Regions from separate parts of the Alkalibaculum bacchi genome, predicted to be linked through region 1. Evidence: riboswitches for the same ligand, from Rfam matches in the RefSeq annotation. Region 1 holds a riboswitch; the other holds the start of a gene.
The links. A riboswitch is a leader RNA that binds a small molecule or an ion and turns the genes downstream of it on or off. The one in region 1 is predicted to bind cyclic di-GMP.
Positions count from the first base shown of each region.

Region 2: it holds a riboswitch for cyclic di-GMP, as region 1 does, so the genes downstream of both, DES36_RS07640 (DUF5979 domain-containing protein) here and DES36_RS06160 (methyl-accepting chemotaxis protein) in region 1, are expected to answer to the same signal.

Region 1 is NZ_QNRX01000006.1:143,922-151,325, forward strand. Features, by position in the region: gene DES36_RS06155 (sigma-54-dependent Fis family transcriptional regulator) at 108-1,964, opposite strand; gene DES36_RS06160 (methyl-accepting chemotaxis protein) at 2,262-4,253, opposite strand; cyclic di-GMP riboswitch class I at 4,321-4,408, opposite strand; gene DES36_RS06165 (methylated-DNA--[protein]-cysteine S-methyltransferase) at 4,634-5,161, opposite strand; gene DES36_RS06170 (HAMP domain-containing sensor histidine kinase) at 5,431-6,816, opposite strand; gene DES36_RS06175 (response regulator transcription factor) at 6,807-7,404, opposite strand, start outside.
Region 2 is NZ_QNRX01000008.1:107,958-115,361, reverse strand. Features, by position in the region: gene srtB (class B sortase) at 1-738, opposite strand, end outside; gene DES36_RS07655 (DUF7601 domain-containing protein) at 846-1,799, opposite strand; gene lepB (signal peptidase I) at 1,886-2,434, opposite strand; gene DES36_RS07645 (hypothetical protein) at 2,427-2,786, opposite strand; gene DES36_RS07640 (DUF5979 domain-containing protein) at 2,820-4,526, opposite strand; cyclic di-GMP riboswitch class I at 4,732-4,820, opposite strand; cyclic di-GMP riboswitch class I at 4,862-4,950, opposite strand; gene DES36_RS07635 (cation-translocating P-type ATPase) at 5,257-7,404, opposite strand, start outside.

The sequences.
Region 1 (7,404 bases):
TTTTTTAACAATGTTCGTCCATTTATTGTTAGAAAATTGAACAAAGTGTCATTTATAATATTTTCATATCTCTATTTATGTGTTCCTTACTTTTGAGATCACAAATGCTATATTTGAATATTGTATTTCTTTATCTTATTATACAATGTATTTCTCCTTATACCAAGAATATCAGCGGAATGTGTAATATTTCCATTGCATCTTCTTATTATTTTTACTAGATGCTCTTTTTCTACAGATTCCATATCCATATTTTCTTCATAACTTTCTTGGCTACAGCGATTTAATCTCTTCATGAAATAGTGTACCGGAAAATTTTCTGTATTAATTATTAATTCAACGATATTTTGAAGCTCTCTTATATTACCTGGCCAATCATATTTTTCCATCATTAATATATTTTCTTCTGTGATATTAATTTTATTTTTATTCAAGTCCATAGAAATTTTATCCATAAAATAATCTAATAATATCCTTATGTCACTTTTTCTTTCTCTTAAAGGAGGAATATACAATGGCAATACATTTAGCCTATAATACAAGTCCTTTCTAAATTTTCCTTCTTCAACATCTTCTTCTAAGTCCCTATTTGTTGATGCAATTATTCTAACATCTACGGGTATCGGCTTTTTACCACCAAGCCTAGTGATAAAACCTTCTTCTAAAGCTCTCAAAAGTTTCACTTGCATGTCTAAGGGCATTTCTCCTATTTCATCCAGTAGAATGGTACCACCATACGCTAATTCAAACTTTCCAGGATTTCCACCTTTTCGAGCTCCTGTAAAAGCACCGTCCTCATATCCAAATAATTCGGATTCAATAAGAGCTTCAGGAATAGCTCCACAATTTATTGCAATAAAGGGTCCATCATTTCTAGAGCTCGAATTATAAATAGATTGTGCAAATAATTCTTTTCCCGTACCGCTTTCGCCCATAATTAAAACGGTCGAACTACTATCTGCTATCTTTTTTGCATATTCAATTATTTTAATTAGATTTCTATCTTGCCCTATAATATTATCAAAATTATACTTATACTTATTTACCTTATGATGATTTGCTCTTTCATTTTTCTTAAAAGTATATACTATTTCAAAACGTTCTTCGTCCTCATTGTAAATTTTATTTGCTTCTAAATCGTATGAGATATCCTTACATGAGGTGATATGAACCTTTTTTACTATGTTTTTATTGGCAAGGAGCATATCTTTTACTTGATGCCATTCATCAATTATTTGACCGATATTATGTTCTTTTAATTTGTTATTTTCTCCAAATATTTCTGCTGCTTTATCATTATACCTTTTTATATTCCCATGTTTATCTGAAGTGATAATACTCTCATTAATAGCATTAAGGACTTTGTTAATACTATTGTATTTTCTTTTTTCTTGTTCATTTTGAGCTTTAACAGCAATCATCTCTTCAATAGCTTTAGCTACTGCAACAACAATTCCAAGAGTGTGAGGATGTACATTTCTTGTATACCCGGTTAAATCCACGACACCAATTACATTGCCGTGACTGTCTTTTATTGGTGCCGCTGAACATGTCCATCTGTGATAAGCGTAAATATAGTGGTCTTCTCCAGTAAGCTGTACGGGATTTCCTGTTTTAATAACATAAGACATGGCATTTGTCCCAATATTTTCTTCATTCATATATGCACCTGGAATCATTTTAAGGCTAAAAGCCTCTGTTAAAATTTTTTCATCTCCCATTGCATTTAGAATACATCCTTCACTGTCCGTTAAAAAAACAAAGAAATCACTTCCCTTTGTAAATTTAATTAGTTCATTTATAAATGGGAGTGCAGTCATAATCATATCTCTGTTCTTCATAAGAATCTTTTGTAAATTTGCATCGCTAATTATTTTATTGCTGTATTTTTGTTCTCTTTTTAGTGCAAGCTGCCTACATCTTTCTTCAGATTCTTTTATTAATACTTTATAATTCCCCTTCATATCATCGCTCCCTTCACCCTCTTTTTAGTACATATCGAACACATTTTCACAGCAGACACCTTTAGTAACAAAAAAATATCTTAACAATAAAAAATACTTAAATATGTTATTGTTGTAATTATATCAATTGCTTCCAGTATTTTCAATATGATAGTAATTTATTACCTCGTTCCTCCTTACAATAATCACAAAGAATGGCTCTTTACTGGTTTAAATTTCTACCAGAACAGAGCCATTCTTTTTCTAAAGCACAGATTTATTTATTTTGCTTTGATTTCTCGTACATCCTTGCGCCTATTAGATTTTAAATTTTCGAATTGCTGATTGTAAATTTTGTGCTAAGTTTGCGAGACCTTCGCTAGCACCTGCTATTTCTTGAATAGATGCAGTTTGTTCTTCCATAGAGGCAGACGCTTCCTCTGTACCTGCAGAATTCTCTTCTGCAATAGCAGTTAAATTCTGTAATGTATTCAAGATTTCATTCTTCATCTTTTCCATTTCTTTACTAGAAACATCTAATTTTTCAACTGCACTTATTGCATCGTTCATAGCTTTTTCAACCATTATGTATTTATCTTTATTATTTTGAACGCTATTATATTGTTCTTCAAATATTGCAGATACTCTATTCATTGATTTTACTGCGCTCCCAACATTTGTTTGAAGCTCAGATATGGTTTCATCAATTGCCATAGTAGATGCAGAGGATTGCTCTGCTAGTTTTCTTATTTCTTCTGCTACTACTGCAAAACCTTTTCCCGCTTCTCCTGCTCTTGCGGCTTCGATAGCTGCATTTAATGCCAATAGATTTGTTTGATCTGCAATGGATTTGATTACGCTGCTAGCTTCTCCAATTTCATCTGAACTACTATTTGTCTGTAAGATGATACTATGAATGTCTTGGATAGCTTGCGTGCTTTCATCTGTTATTTGGATTAGTTTCTCAATTTCTTGTAAACCTTCACCCACTATAGTAGATACTTTTTCTGTAGTAACATTTAAGTTTTTTACATAGTTTAAATCTTGTTCTATGGTTTCACCTAGCTTAGTAGCTCTTGCTGAGCCCTCTTCTGTATTTAGAGCTTGCTCTGCAGCCCCTTTTGCTATTTCTTCTACAGTTTTTGTAACTTCCTCAGCAGTAGTTGCAGATTGTCCAGAGCTTGCCATTAATTCTTCAGAGGCTGCTGCTACTTGTTCAGAAGAATCATTAACTTCATTGACAATCATTCGAAGATTGTCAGTAATACTCTGGAATGATCTTGCCAATTCTCCAGTTTCGTCCTTGCTTTTTAAATCAGCTTCTAAAACATCTCTCGTAAGATCTAAATCGGCAAGGGTTTTTGCAAGAGCGGTTGCGTTAATAATAGGCTTTGCAATTGTATTGCCGATAAGATAGATTATAATTATACTTATGGCTAATACTACAGCAGTTAATAAAATAATTGCCTTCATTAAGGATGGTATTCCTGCTAATATTTCCTCTTCATCTGCGCTCATAATGAGAATCCAATCCGTATTATCAATAGAATCATATGCCGAGTATAATTCTTTCCCTTGGCTATCCTTATACTTGGCTACTCCTGTTTTTTCTTCTAGCACTTTCTTATGAAATTCTCCAGATGCCTTTTCACTGTCATCGGCTTCTGCTGCCTTTATGGGATTAATTTGATTGCTTACTACACTTCGATCTGAGTAGGCAATAATTGTCCCTTCTTTATCCATTATATAGGCTTGACCTGTTTCGCCGTATTTTAACGTATCTGTAATATCACTTAAGGCATTGCCATCTCGGCGTCCTAAAAGTGCTCCTACGATTTTTCCATCTCTTTCAATAGGTGTCGCATATATTAAAACAACTTCACCTGTGGCTGGGCTAATACCAAAATTCAACGCATTCTTATCGCCCTTTAAGGCTTTCCATACAGGGTCTGTTTCTGGCAGCTGGATTGTCCTTCCATCTGTATAAGTTACGGTTCCATCTAATTGCATGATTCCAAAATTAATAAAGTCAGAAACTTCTACTTGTTTTTGCAAAATAGGAACTTGAACCTCTAAGTCCATATTTTGGATTTCGCCTAATTGGGCAAGTACTTCTAGCGTTCTTCTTTGAATTTCCATTCGGTTCTGCACTACTACTGCTCCATCATTAGCAGATGTTATAAGACCTTTTTCTGCTTCCACTGTAACAATTTTACTAGCGCTATTGATGGAGATGATTCCTAAAGCTACAGATGAAAATAAAATAAGTGCAGAAAAATAAACCACTAATTTCATTTTAATACTTCTCATGTTAACTCCCCCTTTTGTTAAAATAAAAAAATCCCTTTTAAAATTAGATAAAAGGGTTTTGTTTATAATATGCAACTGGCTACCTTGCGACAAATAAGTCGGTTAGGCCCATAGCTTTGCGTCCTTACCTTTCGGTAAGTTTGCCCTTAGATGTAATTAAACTGTCAAAAATTTATTTTATTATTTCTATCATAGTTAAAATCTCTTAATAAATCAACACCTATTTTACATATTTCGGCACTTTTTTAATTTAGCTGCGATACATTATACGATTGTTAATCCTATTGTGGTTAAATAATAGATATAAAAGTAGATTTTTTTATTCATGGATCACGTTTAATTCCCTTAATATTCTTTTTATTAGATAAAGTACATCTTTTTTATTTTTGGGGCACAAATAATCCAGTCATATCCACTCCTTCATGCTCTAGTAGCTTTACCTTTTTTTCAATTCCACCTGCATAACCGGTCAGACTTCCGTTGGTGCCTACTACACGATGACAAGGTATAATGATAGATATGGGATTGTGTCCCACAGCACCACCTACAGCTTGAGCAGACATCCTGTTTTTCCCTATGCGTTTTGCAACTTCTTTCGCCATATGACCGTATGTTGTCAGCTCACCATAGGGTATTTCAGTGAGAATTTTCCACACCTGCTGTCTAAACTCACCACCTATAGGAGCAAGAGGTAGCCTAGATATTTTTGGTTTCTTACCAGTGAAATAATCATCTAACCATGCTATACCTTCTTTAAGTATTGGAATATCATCTTTTTCGATAATATTTTTTGGCATTGTGTTTCCGATATATTTCTGTTCGCCAATCCACAGACCAATAATACTATCTTCATCACTTGCAAGCAATATATCCCCAACGGTCGATTTGTAATGTATCGAGTAGTACATTTTCTCCTCCTCTAATTCTATATTTATATTCAACTGCGATTTTCTTTCATCGTATATCTATTATTCTTCGATATTTGAATGTCCTAAAAATAAAGAAATTCTTTTTTGATACTTTATTGTTGGCATGAAGCATAACACTCCTAATGTGCCAAATGCAATCACCCTATTGGAAATGAATCCTTTATCAATATATTCCCAAACAATAACCGAGTTCTTCTAAAAAATAGCGATATTCCTTTTCGCTTTTGTAACTCTGTTGTGCGACAAACTCAGCGGTTCGGCGACATGTCTCTTTGGAAAATTTGAATCTTAGTTGTAACGGACCCACCACCATTCTTATCGTTGGATAATATAAGTTCTCCATGATATTTTGTAATAATGGTGTTTGCTATATATAAACCTAATCCATGATGTCCAGTTTTGGTTCTGCTATCATTATCCATTGTAAATCGCTGTTTTCCATACTTTAGCATTTTTTTAGAAAAACCATTCCCCTGGTCTATTACTTGGATAATGAGATAAGAATTATCAATAAAACCATTAATAATAACACTAGAATTTTTTGAAGAAAACTCTACTGCGTTTGACAAAATGTTCATCAATGCTCTTTCAAATTCATCTTTGTTTCCTTGTATATATAAATCTTCTTCAATATCTATGTTCCATATCATATTGAGATCATAAATTTTTCCAAGAGCCTCTCCCTGGCTTCTTATAAAATTTGTTGTTTTCATAGCGCTGATGATTTCATCAGATTTACGATAATCAATTTCTTTTTTTGTAATAGTCAGCAAACTTTTTAGATATCCCTCCATGTGTTCACTACTTTCCTCAATATAACCGCAATAAGATTTCTGCTCATTTGTCAAATTTGTTTCACCAAGTAATCCAACATTCCCTTTAATTATCGTTAAAGGCGTTTTTATATCGTGTGCTAAAGCTGATATTTGTTCTCTCTTTTGCTGTTCTACTGACCATTGTTCTTCTAGGGCCTTTTTTAATGAGTTTTTCATCTTATCAATCCCTTTAAGAACCATGCTGATTTCTTCTATATTACTCGTACCTACATTAAAATCTAAGTTCTGTTCTTGTATTTTTGCCATTGGTATTAGAAGGGTTTTTAATTCATTATTAACCTTTTTGGCAAATCGATTAGACCACAAAATGATCAAAGCTATAAGCTGAATAAAAAATACAATCACTATTGTCAACTCAGCATTAGGTAAAGTTCTCCTTAAAATTTCATTTCTATATTGCGCAGTTAAAGGATAGGTAATAATCAATATCCCCTCATCACGATCAATCGTTATTATATACTTTTCTAAACCTGTTGATGTTTTTCCTTGTTGATATCTATCCCAGTTTATTTTTATATCCTTAGAAGAAAAATTTCCATATAGAAAATCTCCTTCCTCAGAATAAACACCAAAATTACACATTGGAGTCAATAGTTCTATGGTCACCCTAGGTAAATTCTTTAACTCATCGTAATTACTTTGAATTATTTTTTCTGAATAATTTGCTGGATAAACTCCAATGGAGGCTACAATGAACAAGTAATAGTTCACTAATATTAAAATAATAATAAGTAAACCAAGGGATACAACATATTTAATAAAAGTTGTACGTAGTTTTGTACTTTTTCTTATTCCCATTTATACCCTATTCCCCAAACTGTCTTTATAGGTTCTTCTTTAAATTGAGTAAACTTAGCTCGTATGTTTTTTATATGTTCAACAATTGCACTTAAATTACTCTCTCTCTCATATCCAAAAACAACTTCAAATATTTGTTCCTTAGAAAATGTCTTGCCTCGATTAAGAGCTAAGTATTCACTTATTTCATATTCACTTTTTGTAAGTGGTACCTTATTATCTAATACAAAACACTCTTTACTGGAAATTGAAAACCTAATATTATCAATAATTACAGAGTTGATTTTTTCTCGTTGTTCTCTCCTAATATGAGCATCTACCCTTGCACGGAGTTCTTGAACTCCGAAGGGTTTCATCAAAAAATCATCTCCTCCTAACCCCAATCCTTTAATGATATCTGTTTCGTCTGATTTTGCAGTAAGAAATAAAATAGGTGAATCGACCGATCCTCTTATTCTAGTGCATAATTGAAAACCATCAATATTAGGCATCATTATGTCTAATATTATGAGATGATAGTAGCTTAAATTTTCTTGAAAAACCTTTTCTGGCTCGTTTATTTTTTTGACAAAATGCCCACTTTTATTT
Region 2 (7,404 bases), on a different contig from region 1:
AACCGCCAGAATAACCGTCCTTGCATCTGTGAATTCTGACGAACAAGTTGTAAGAGCCAAAATTTGCGGGTCTCCATCCGTTGAGTTCATGGCATTTTCTATTGCGACCTCATTTAAGTATAAAGCATTACTGTCTGCAAATTGTAGCAAATCATCTATATTATCTTGCCATCGTTTCGGATTAAAAATTGCTTCTTCTGAAGACGAAACAAGTAAGCAAGCGTAGATTTCTAATTTATAGACCCTGTCGGGTAAAATAAGCGTTCCTGTTTTGTTCTCCTTAAAAAATGCTTCCTCTTTGTATAAACTAAGATCGCCAAACATTTTGCCGTTATCCATATGATGACCATACAGCAGGGAATAAGTGTCGTAAAAATCCCCATCATTTCGTGAGTCGAGAAAAATGCTTCCAGCAAGCGCAAAATTGCCATATACATCTGTATTGATGTAATTTAGATTCGTTTCTCCTTGTAAGACAGGGTAGTCGATATTTGTATTATCTAATGTAAGCCATGCTTGGACGTCAGGATTAATAGCAAGCAATTCATCAAAGGTAGGTTTATCCTCTTGAGGCTTTAGCTTTAACATATCTGCTTGAGCATCGTCTACTGCAGCATAGATTAAACTGTTATCCCATAGGGCATAAGCTGCATATAAACCTGCTAAACTTAAGGATAATATAATTACAAAACTTATAAGCCCATTGGCTACTTTGAGGATTAATTCAGAAACCTTCATGGAATTACACTCCAATCCTTTACTGTAAATTGGGTAGCAGATGATGCAAATGCACCATCTGAACCCTTGTATTAAATCAAATTCATTATCCTTAGTTGCAGAATTTATTAGCTGTTATGAGATAAGCGTTTTTTCATAACAAATACTACCAAGCCACCTAGTGCAGATACTAGAAGAATCACATAAGGCAAATTGTCAAGGCTGATGCCTGTTTTAACAGTTGTGTCTCTATTGTTTGTAATAGTAGTCGTTATAGCTGCCGCATCAAGTTCCCCACTTGCATTGGCATCATAACTTACTGTATAATCCTTATCGTTAGCTGCTTCTACTACAGTATAGTTCACATCATATGGGATGTTTTGAATAGTGAACTCTGATCCCTTTTTAACAGTATAAGTGATTGTAACCGTTCCATCACCGCTCACTTCCTTAGTCCCACCTGATGCTAGAATTGGATCTGCTTTTATAACTTTATCTCCAATTGGTGTTAGTGTAACAGTAACTGTAAATTGATCATTTGGATCTCCATAGTTACCAGTAACTTCTTTTTTAATCGTTAAATTACCAGCGTCAAAATCGTTTTTAAAGGCATCACGTTTAACGTTCTTATCATCTGTAAGTGTGAGAACACGTAGGAATCCAGCACCATTAGGATTGTTAATTACTGTAACTACTAGATTGTACGTTGCGCCATCATAATTCATACCAGCTGTATTACCTATTACTTCAGTGATAGGGTAGGTGTATACTCCAACCTGAGTAAAAGTAGGTAAAACAATGTTTGCAAAACCCGTTGTTGCACCTTGTGCAACATCAATTGTAAATGAAGCTGGGCTAAACTCTGGAGCTGTTATAGCTACTCCATCTCTTAATCCTGATCCCGTATCAACAGTAAATTTAAAAGTTTCTACTGGATTAACCGTTCCTGGATTATTAATAGTAAGTGCCTTTTCAATTCGCACTGGGCTTCCGTCTACATATCCAGGGGTAGTTGCGAATGCCGTACCGCCCATACTAAATACCATTGCCAACGCCAAGAAAATAACCAAAAATTTCTTCATTTTAAATCCTCCCTTTTAATTTTTATCTGTATCTGCTTTTGCAGCATAAGATACATATTATTTTGATCAAATCACTTCCTTGAAGCTTACAAACCTCTTCTTCGAAGTATGGTAATTACCTTACCTTCTACTGCATCTGTAGAAATGGGGCCAAGATCCCGGCTGTCAACTGTTTGCGTTCTGTAATCTCCTAGAACAAAGACGGAGTCTTCTGGTACTCGGTAAGGATACTCAATTCCCCCCCTAGCGTAAGTGGGATAAAATGTTTCTCCCACTTGAGCTGTTCCGTTGACAAGCAATGTTCCGCTGTCATCTATTGTGACTATATCTGTTTCCCTGGCTAAGATTCGCCCTGTATGCCGGACTCCCTTAACCTTGTAGCTTACAATATCGTTTTTTTCAAATTCTCGCTGTAACCGAAAAACGATGATCAAATCACCATCCTTAATTGCTGGGAACATTTCATTTCCACTTTCTCGAACAATTAAGAAGATTTGCGTAAGTATAAGGTACCCAATAATTACTAGCAAGAGGATTCTCTGTAAAAGATCCATATAGGCCACTTTTATTGCTGATTCCTTTTTTCGTCTTTTTATAGTATCAGAGATATTGATAAGTTCTAGGATTTTACTCATTACCGACCTTCTCCCTATCAAGCATTTCCTCATGAGTACCATTAAATTCAGTAATTTTACAGATTTTTTTGTAGTGTTCAAGCAGGGTATCATATCGTATGCGTTCCACTTTTAAAGCTTCTTCATACATAGCATTCAATTCGCCAATTTTCTTCCAAACATCCTCCTCGTTTATGCCTCCGAAGAACTGTTTTTGAAAGTGAATGTCCTCTAACCACTGTGCAATTGCCTTTTGCTCAGGGTTAAATCGGCAGTCATCAAAATTATTTTCGGTTTCGCCTAGGGATTCTCTGCTTGTGTTTTTATGTGTATTTAAAACTTGAGTCCAATTGGTTTCTTGTTTGCCCTTCATAATAACCTCCTATTAACGTGTCTCCTATTAGCTTTAATTGTGAATATTGCGCTTGCGAATAACCATTACACCTAAGCCAACTACTGTGAATACGAGAATCAAAACATATGGTAGTGAATCAAGAGAAATACCTGTATCAATAACAACATTTTTCTCATTAGTGACGGTGATGGTTTTGGTAGCCATAGATCCTACATTGATAGTATATACATCTGTAACGGGGGTAATAGGATTGCCATCTACGGTTACAGTAACAACATAATCGCCATTTACTTCTGTCAGAGCCAAAACAGCATCTGTCGGCAGGTTTGGGATGGTATGTGTTTCATTATGGTGTAAGTGAAAGTCAAATGTTTTCTCAGTATAATGTCCACCATTCTTGTTTGCCTTTACGGTAAATGGAAATTCACGTGATACCTCACCAAAATTTCCAGTAATAATTTTTTTGACAGTTACGTTTGCCGTTTTAACTGTAACTCGAGCAGTAGCCGTTTGTGTAGGTACGTTCCCGCCCGTTGCAACTGTGTTATCAAGGGTTTGACCATTTGTCACATTATCATTGATAAATGCTTTTACTTTATAGGTCTTTGACGCCCCGGCGACCAAATCAATATTGGTGTCTAAAGTGATGACATTACCTGCAATGACCGGATCAACCCACGTTGCACCATTGTCCTTAGAAACTTTAAGTACTGTGGTGCCTGAAGGGATGGTATCCGTCACGTTAATGCCTCTAAGGATAAAATCGCCTGTATTCTTAACTGCAATGGTGTAGATCAATTCGTCTCCAATTGTGGCATTGGCTTTGTCAACGGTCTTAGTTATGGTATGACCCATATTGATCGTAAATGTTAAGCCTCTAATACTAAAGCCATCCGCACTGTTAAGAATTTGCAAGGTATTACTCTCTTTAAGAGAACCCATCATCGGTCCTAAATTAAAAGTAAATAGCCTTACACCTGTAATTACTCTGTCAGGATTGCCTGGAGACGTTAAAGTTACACTATTTCCCAACTCCTTCCAATAAGGATCGTAATTTTGAGGCGTTAAACCGTATCCTGCAGCTGCTACCCCATTTAGCATGGGATCATAAAACCTCGTCTGATTTGCAGTATTCTTGTCGTTGTCTATCAACAGGTGAATATTATTATCAGGAGTGATATAAACGCCGACTACTGAATAGTGATCATTTGTGCTACTACCTGTTGCTGCAAAGTAGTTCACAATAGGTATTGGACCAACTGCCATTGGTGCAACTGTAAGGACCTCAGTTAAAGGGGCGCTCTCCTTGTTGGTGTTTGCATCCCGTATAGGAGTATCATCGTCGGAAACCGGAGCAACTTCTACGGTTTTCTCCACAATGTCACCCTCCGGTTCCTCGATAGGTGCCTCACCCTTCGGTTCCTCTGTCGGTGTTTCTACTTTTGGCTCCTCGGCAGGTGACTCATCCTTAGGTTCCTCTGTCGGTGTTTCTACTTTCGGTTCCTCAGCTGGCAGATCTACCTTTGGCTCTTCTACCAGCTGTTCTACTTTTGGCTCTTCTACCAGCTGTTCTACTTTTGGTCCTTCAGATAGGAGCCCTGTTAGAGTAAGTTCCTCTTCAGAAACATTTACACTATTCATCTCCAAATTAGAATCTACTGTCTCCGCCATGACCACCAGTGAAGAGGCTAATAAAGAGAAAAGCAATACAAATACCATAAATAAACTAAATTTTCTCTTTTTTCCTTTCGATCTCATTGAGTTTTCACCTCCTCTTTTAAATCTAAACAAAGGTCAATCTTTATCAAAATAATCCCTCCATTCGTCTTTGTGATAGTGTCTTTTGCTTTTTTCATGTAAAAAAATGCACTAGGGTTCTATCTTTATGTGTTATTACAAGATGCTAGTAAATAATGATAAAAGGAATACTTTCGTCTATATAAAAAAGCCGCCTGAACTCACTTCTGGCGGCTTGACTGTCATAGCAATTTTCATTGCCTTAGACTCATAGCTTTGCGTCCCAAACTTTCATTAGGTTTGCCTTTTTCTTTTGTATATTCATTTGTCCTAGGTACAGCAAAAGCCGCCATAAATTTGGCGGCTTGACTGTCGTAGCAATTTTCATTGCCTTAGACTCTTAGCTTTGCGTCCCTGATTTTCATCAGGTTTGCCTTTATCTAATTCCATATACAATTATGTAGAATAAACTATAAAATATTATAGTTATATATATAATTATATATGTGTTTATTAATTTATTTGTCATAATATGTATATATTTAATATATTCCCTAACTTTTACCACATAAACATCAAAATTGTATTTTATATAAACTTTTTTAATTTTATTTCATCTTATATGATTTTATAAATAATTTTTGTTTATAATAAAAAAACCCTTTTATTGAATAATACCTTCAATAAAAGGGTTTTTTCATTGCAGACAATTTATTATTGTAAGCAGTGAAGCATAGTGATCTTTACTTTTTTATTTATCTTTAAGTCTCATAAATCCCTTAACAGCTTCATTTACTAAGAAAGGTATTAATGAGAAAACTAGTACAACTCCCCAGTCAAATAATGTAAGCATTTGTACACCAAAAGCATCTGCTAGAAATGGTACGGATATTACAATAAATTGTAGGAAGATTCCCGCAATAATCGCACCAATAAGCAATTTATTCGTCATAAATCCTACTTGGAATATGGATTTCTTAGAATTTCTCATAGTTAATGAATAGAACAATTGTGATACTGCTAATACGACGAAGGCCATTGTTCTTGCATATGTTATAGCTTCTTCAGGCATATTTACTTCGCCAATATAGTGACCATGCTCTACTAAACCAAAGTAGAAAGCTCCAAGTGTCAATAAACCTATTAAAGTTCCACCTAAAATCGCTCTGAAACCAGCTCCGTTAGCAAAGAAGCTTTCTTTTGGATCTCTTGGTTTTTCTTTCATTACATCTTTATCGCCAGGATCCATTCCCAACGCTAACGCTGGAAGTGAATCCGTAACTAAGTTGATCCAAAGCAACTGAGTAGCAATTAGTGGGATTGGCCAGTTTAACAATATCGCTAGGAAGATACAGATAACTTCTCCTAAATTACAAGACAATAAGAAGATAACTGCTTTTTTAATATTGTTATAAATATTTCTTCCCTCTTCAACTGCATGAACAATCGTTGAGAAATTGTCGTCTGTTAAAATCATATCGCTAGCGCCTTTAGATACATCTGTACCTGTTATACCCATAGCTACACCAATATCTGCATTTTTTAAAGAAGGTGCATCGTTGACACCATCTCCAGTCATAGAAACGATGTTTCCATGAGATTTGAATGCTTTAACGATTTTAACTTTGTGCTCAGGAGATACCCTTGCAAATACTCTGTAATTATTGATCTTTTGAGCAAATTCATCATCACTCATCTGATCAATTTCTGCACCAGTTAAACTTTGCTCTATAGAGTCTGCTATACCTAATTGTCTTGCAATGGCTACAGCTGTATTTTTATGGTCCCCTGTAATCATTATTGACCTAATACCTGCCATTTTTGCTTCTGCAATAGAATCTTTAACTTCTAATCGTGGAGGGTCAATCATACCAACTAGTCCAATAACTGTTAACCCATTTTCCATTTCATCCGCATCGATTATACTGTCTACATCTTTATAAGCAGCTCCTAATACTCTAAGAGCATCATTTGACATTTCTAATGTTATTTGTAAATACTGTTGTTTTAATTCTTCTGTTAGTGGTACAACTTGGCCATCTACTAATGCGTGAGTGGCAATTTGAAGGATATTGTCAATAGCTCCCTTTGTGTGGACCCTATATCCATTTCCTTCTTCATTTAAAGTAGACATTAATTTTCTGTCAGAGTCGAAAGGTTTTTCCCCAACTCTTTTATATTTTTGATTCAAATCATTTTTTGTCATATTGTGCCTATTACCTAGGACAATTAATGCTACTTCTGTTGGATCACCAGTGCCTTGACCATTTTCATAAGTTGCATCAGAACATAATACAAAAGATTTGATAAGTTCGTTCTCATCATCAGAACCTTTAAAGCCTGCTCCTTCTGCTGGCACATCTTTTAGGTGATTCATGACATAGTGTTTTACTACTGTCATCTTGTTTTGTGTTAAAGTACCTGTTTTATCTGAACAAATTACATTTACAGAACCAAGTGTCTCAACGGCTGGAAGTTTTCTAACAATAGCGTTGATTTTAGACATTTTGGTTACACCAATCGATAATACAATAGCTACAATAGCAGCTAAACCTTCTGGTATAGCAGCAACAGCTAAACTAATAGCCGTTAGGAACATATCAAATAACTCTCTACCTTGAATCAATGCGACAATGAATATGACTGCACATATCCCAATACATATAAACCCAAGGACTTTACCCAATTCGTCAAGCCTTCTTTGAAGAGGAGTCATTTCATCTACATCTTCATCTAATGCTTTGGCAATACTACCCATTTCTGTTTCCATGCCCGTTCCAACTACAACACCTTCTCCCCTACCATAAGTAGAAAGAGTAGACATAAAGAGCATATTAGATCTGTCACCAATTGGAGTCTTTGGATCTTCAAATATTGTATTTGAATCCTTATCTGTTGG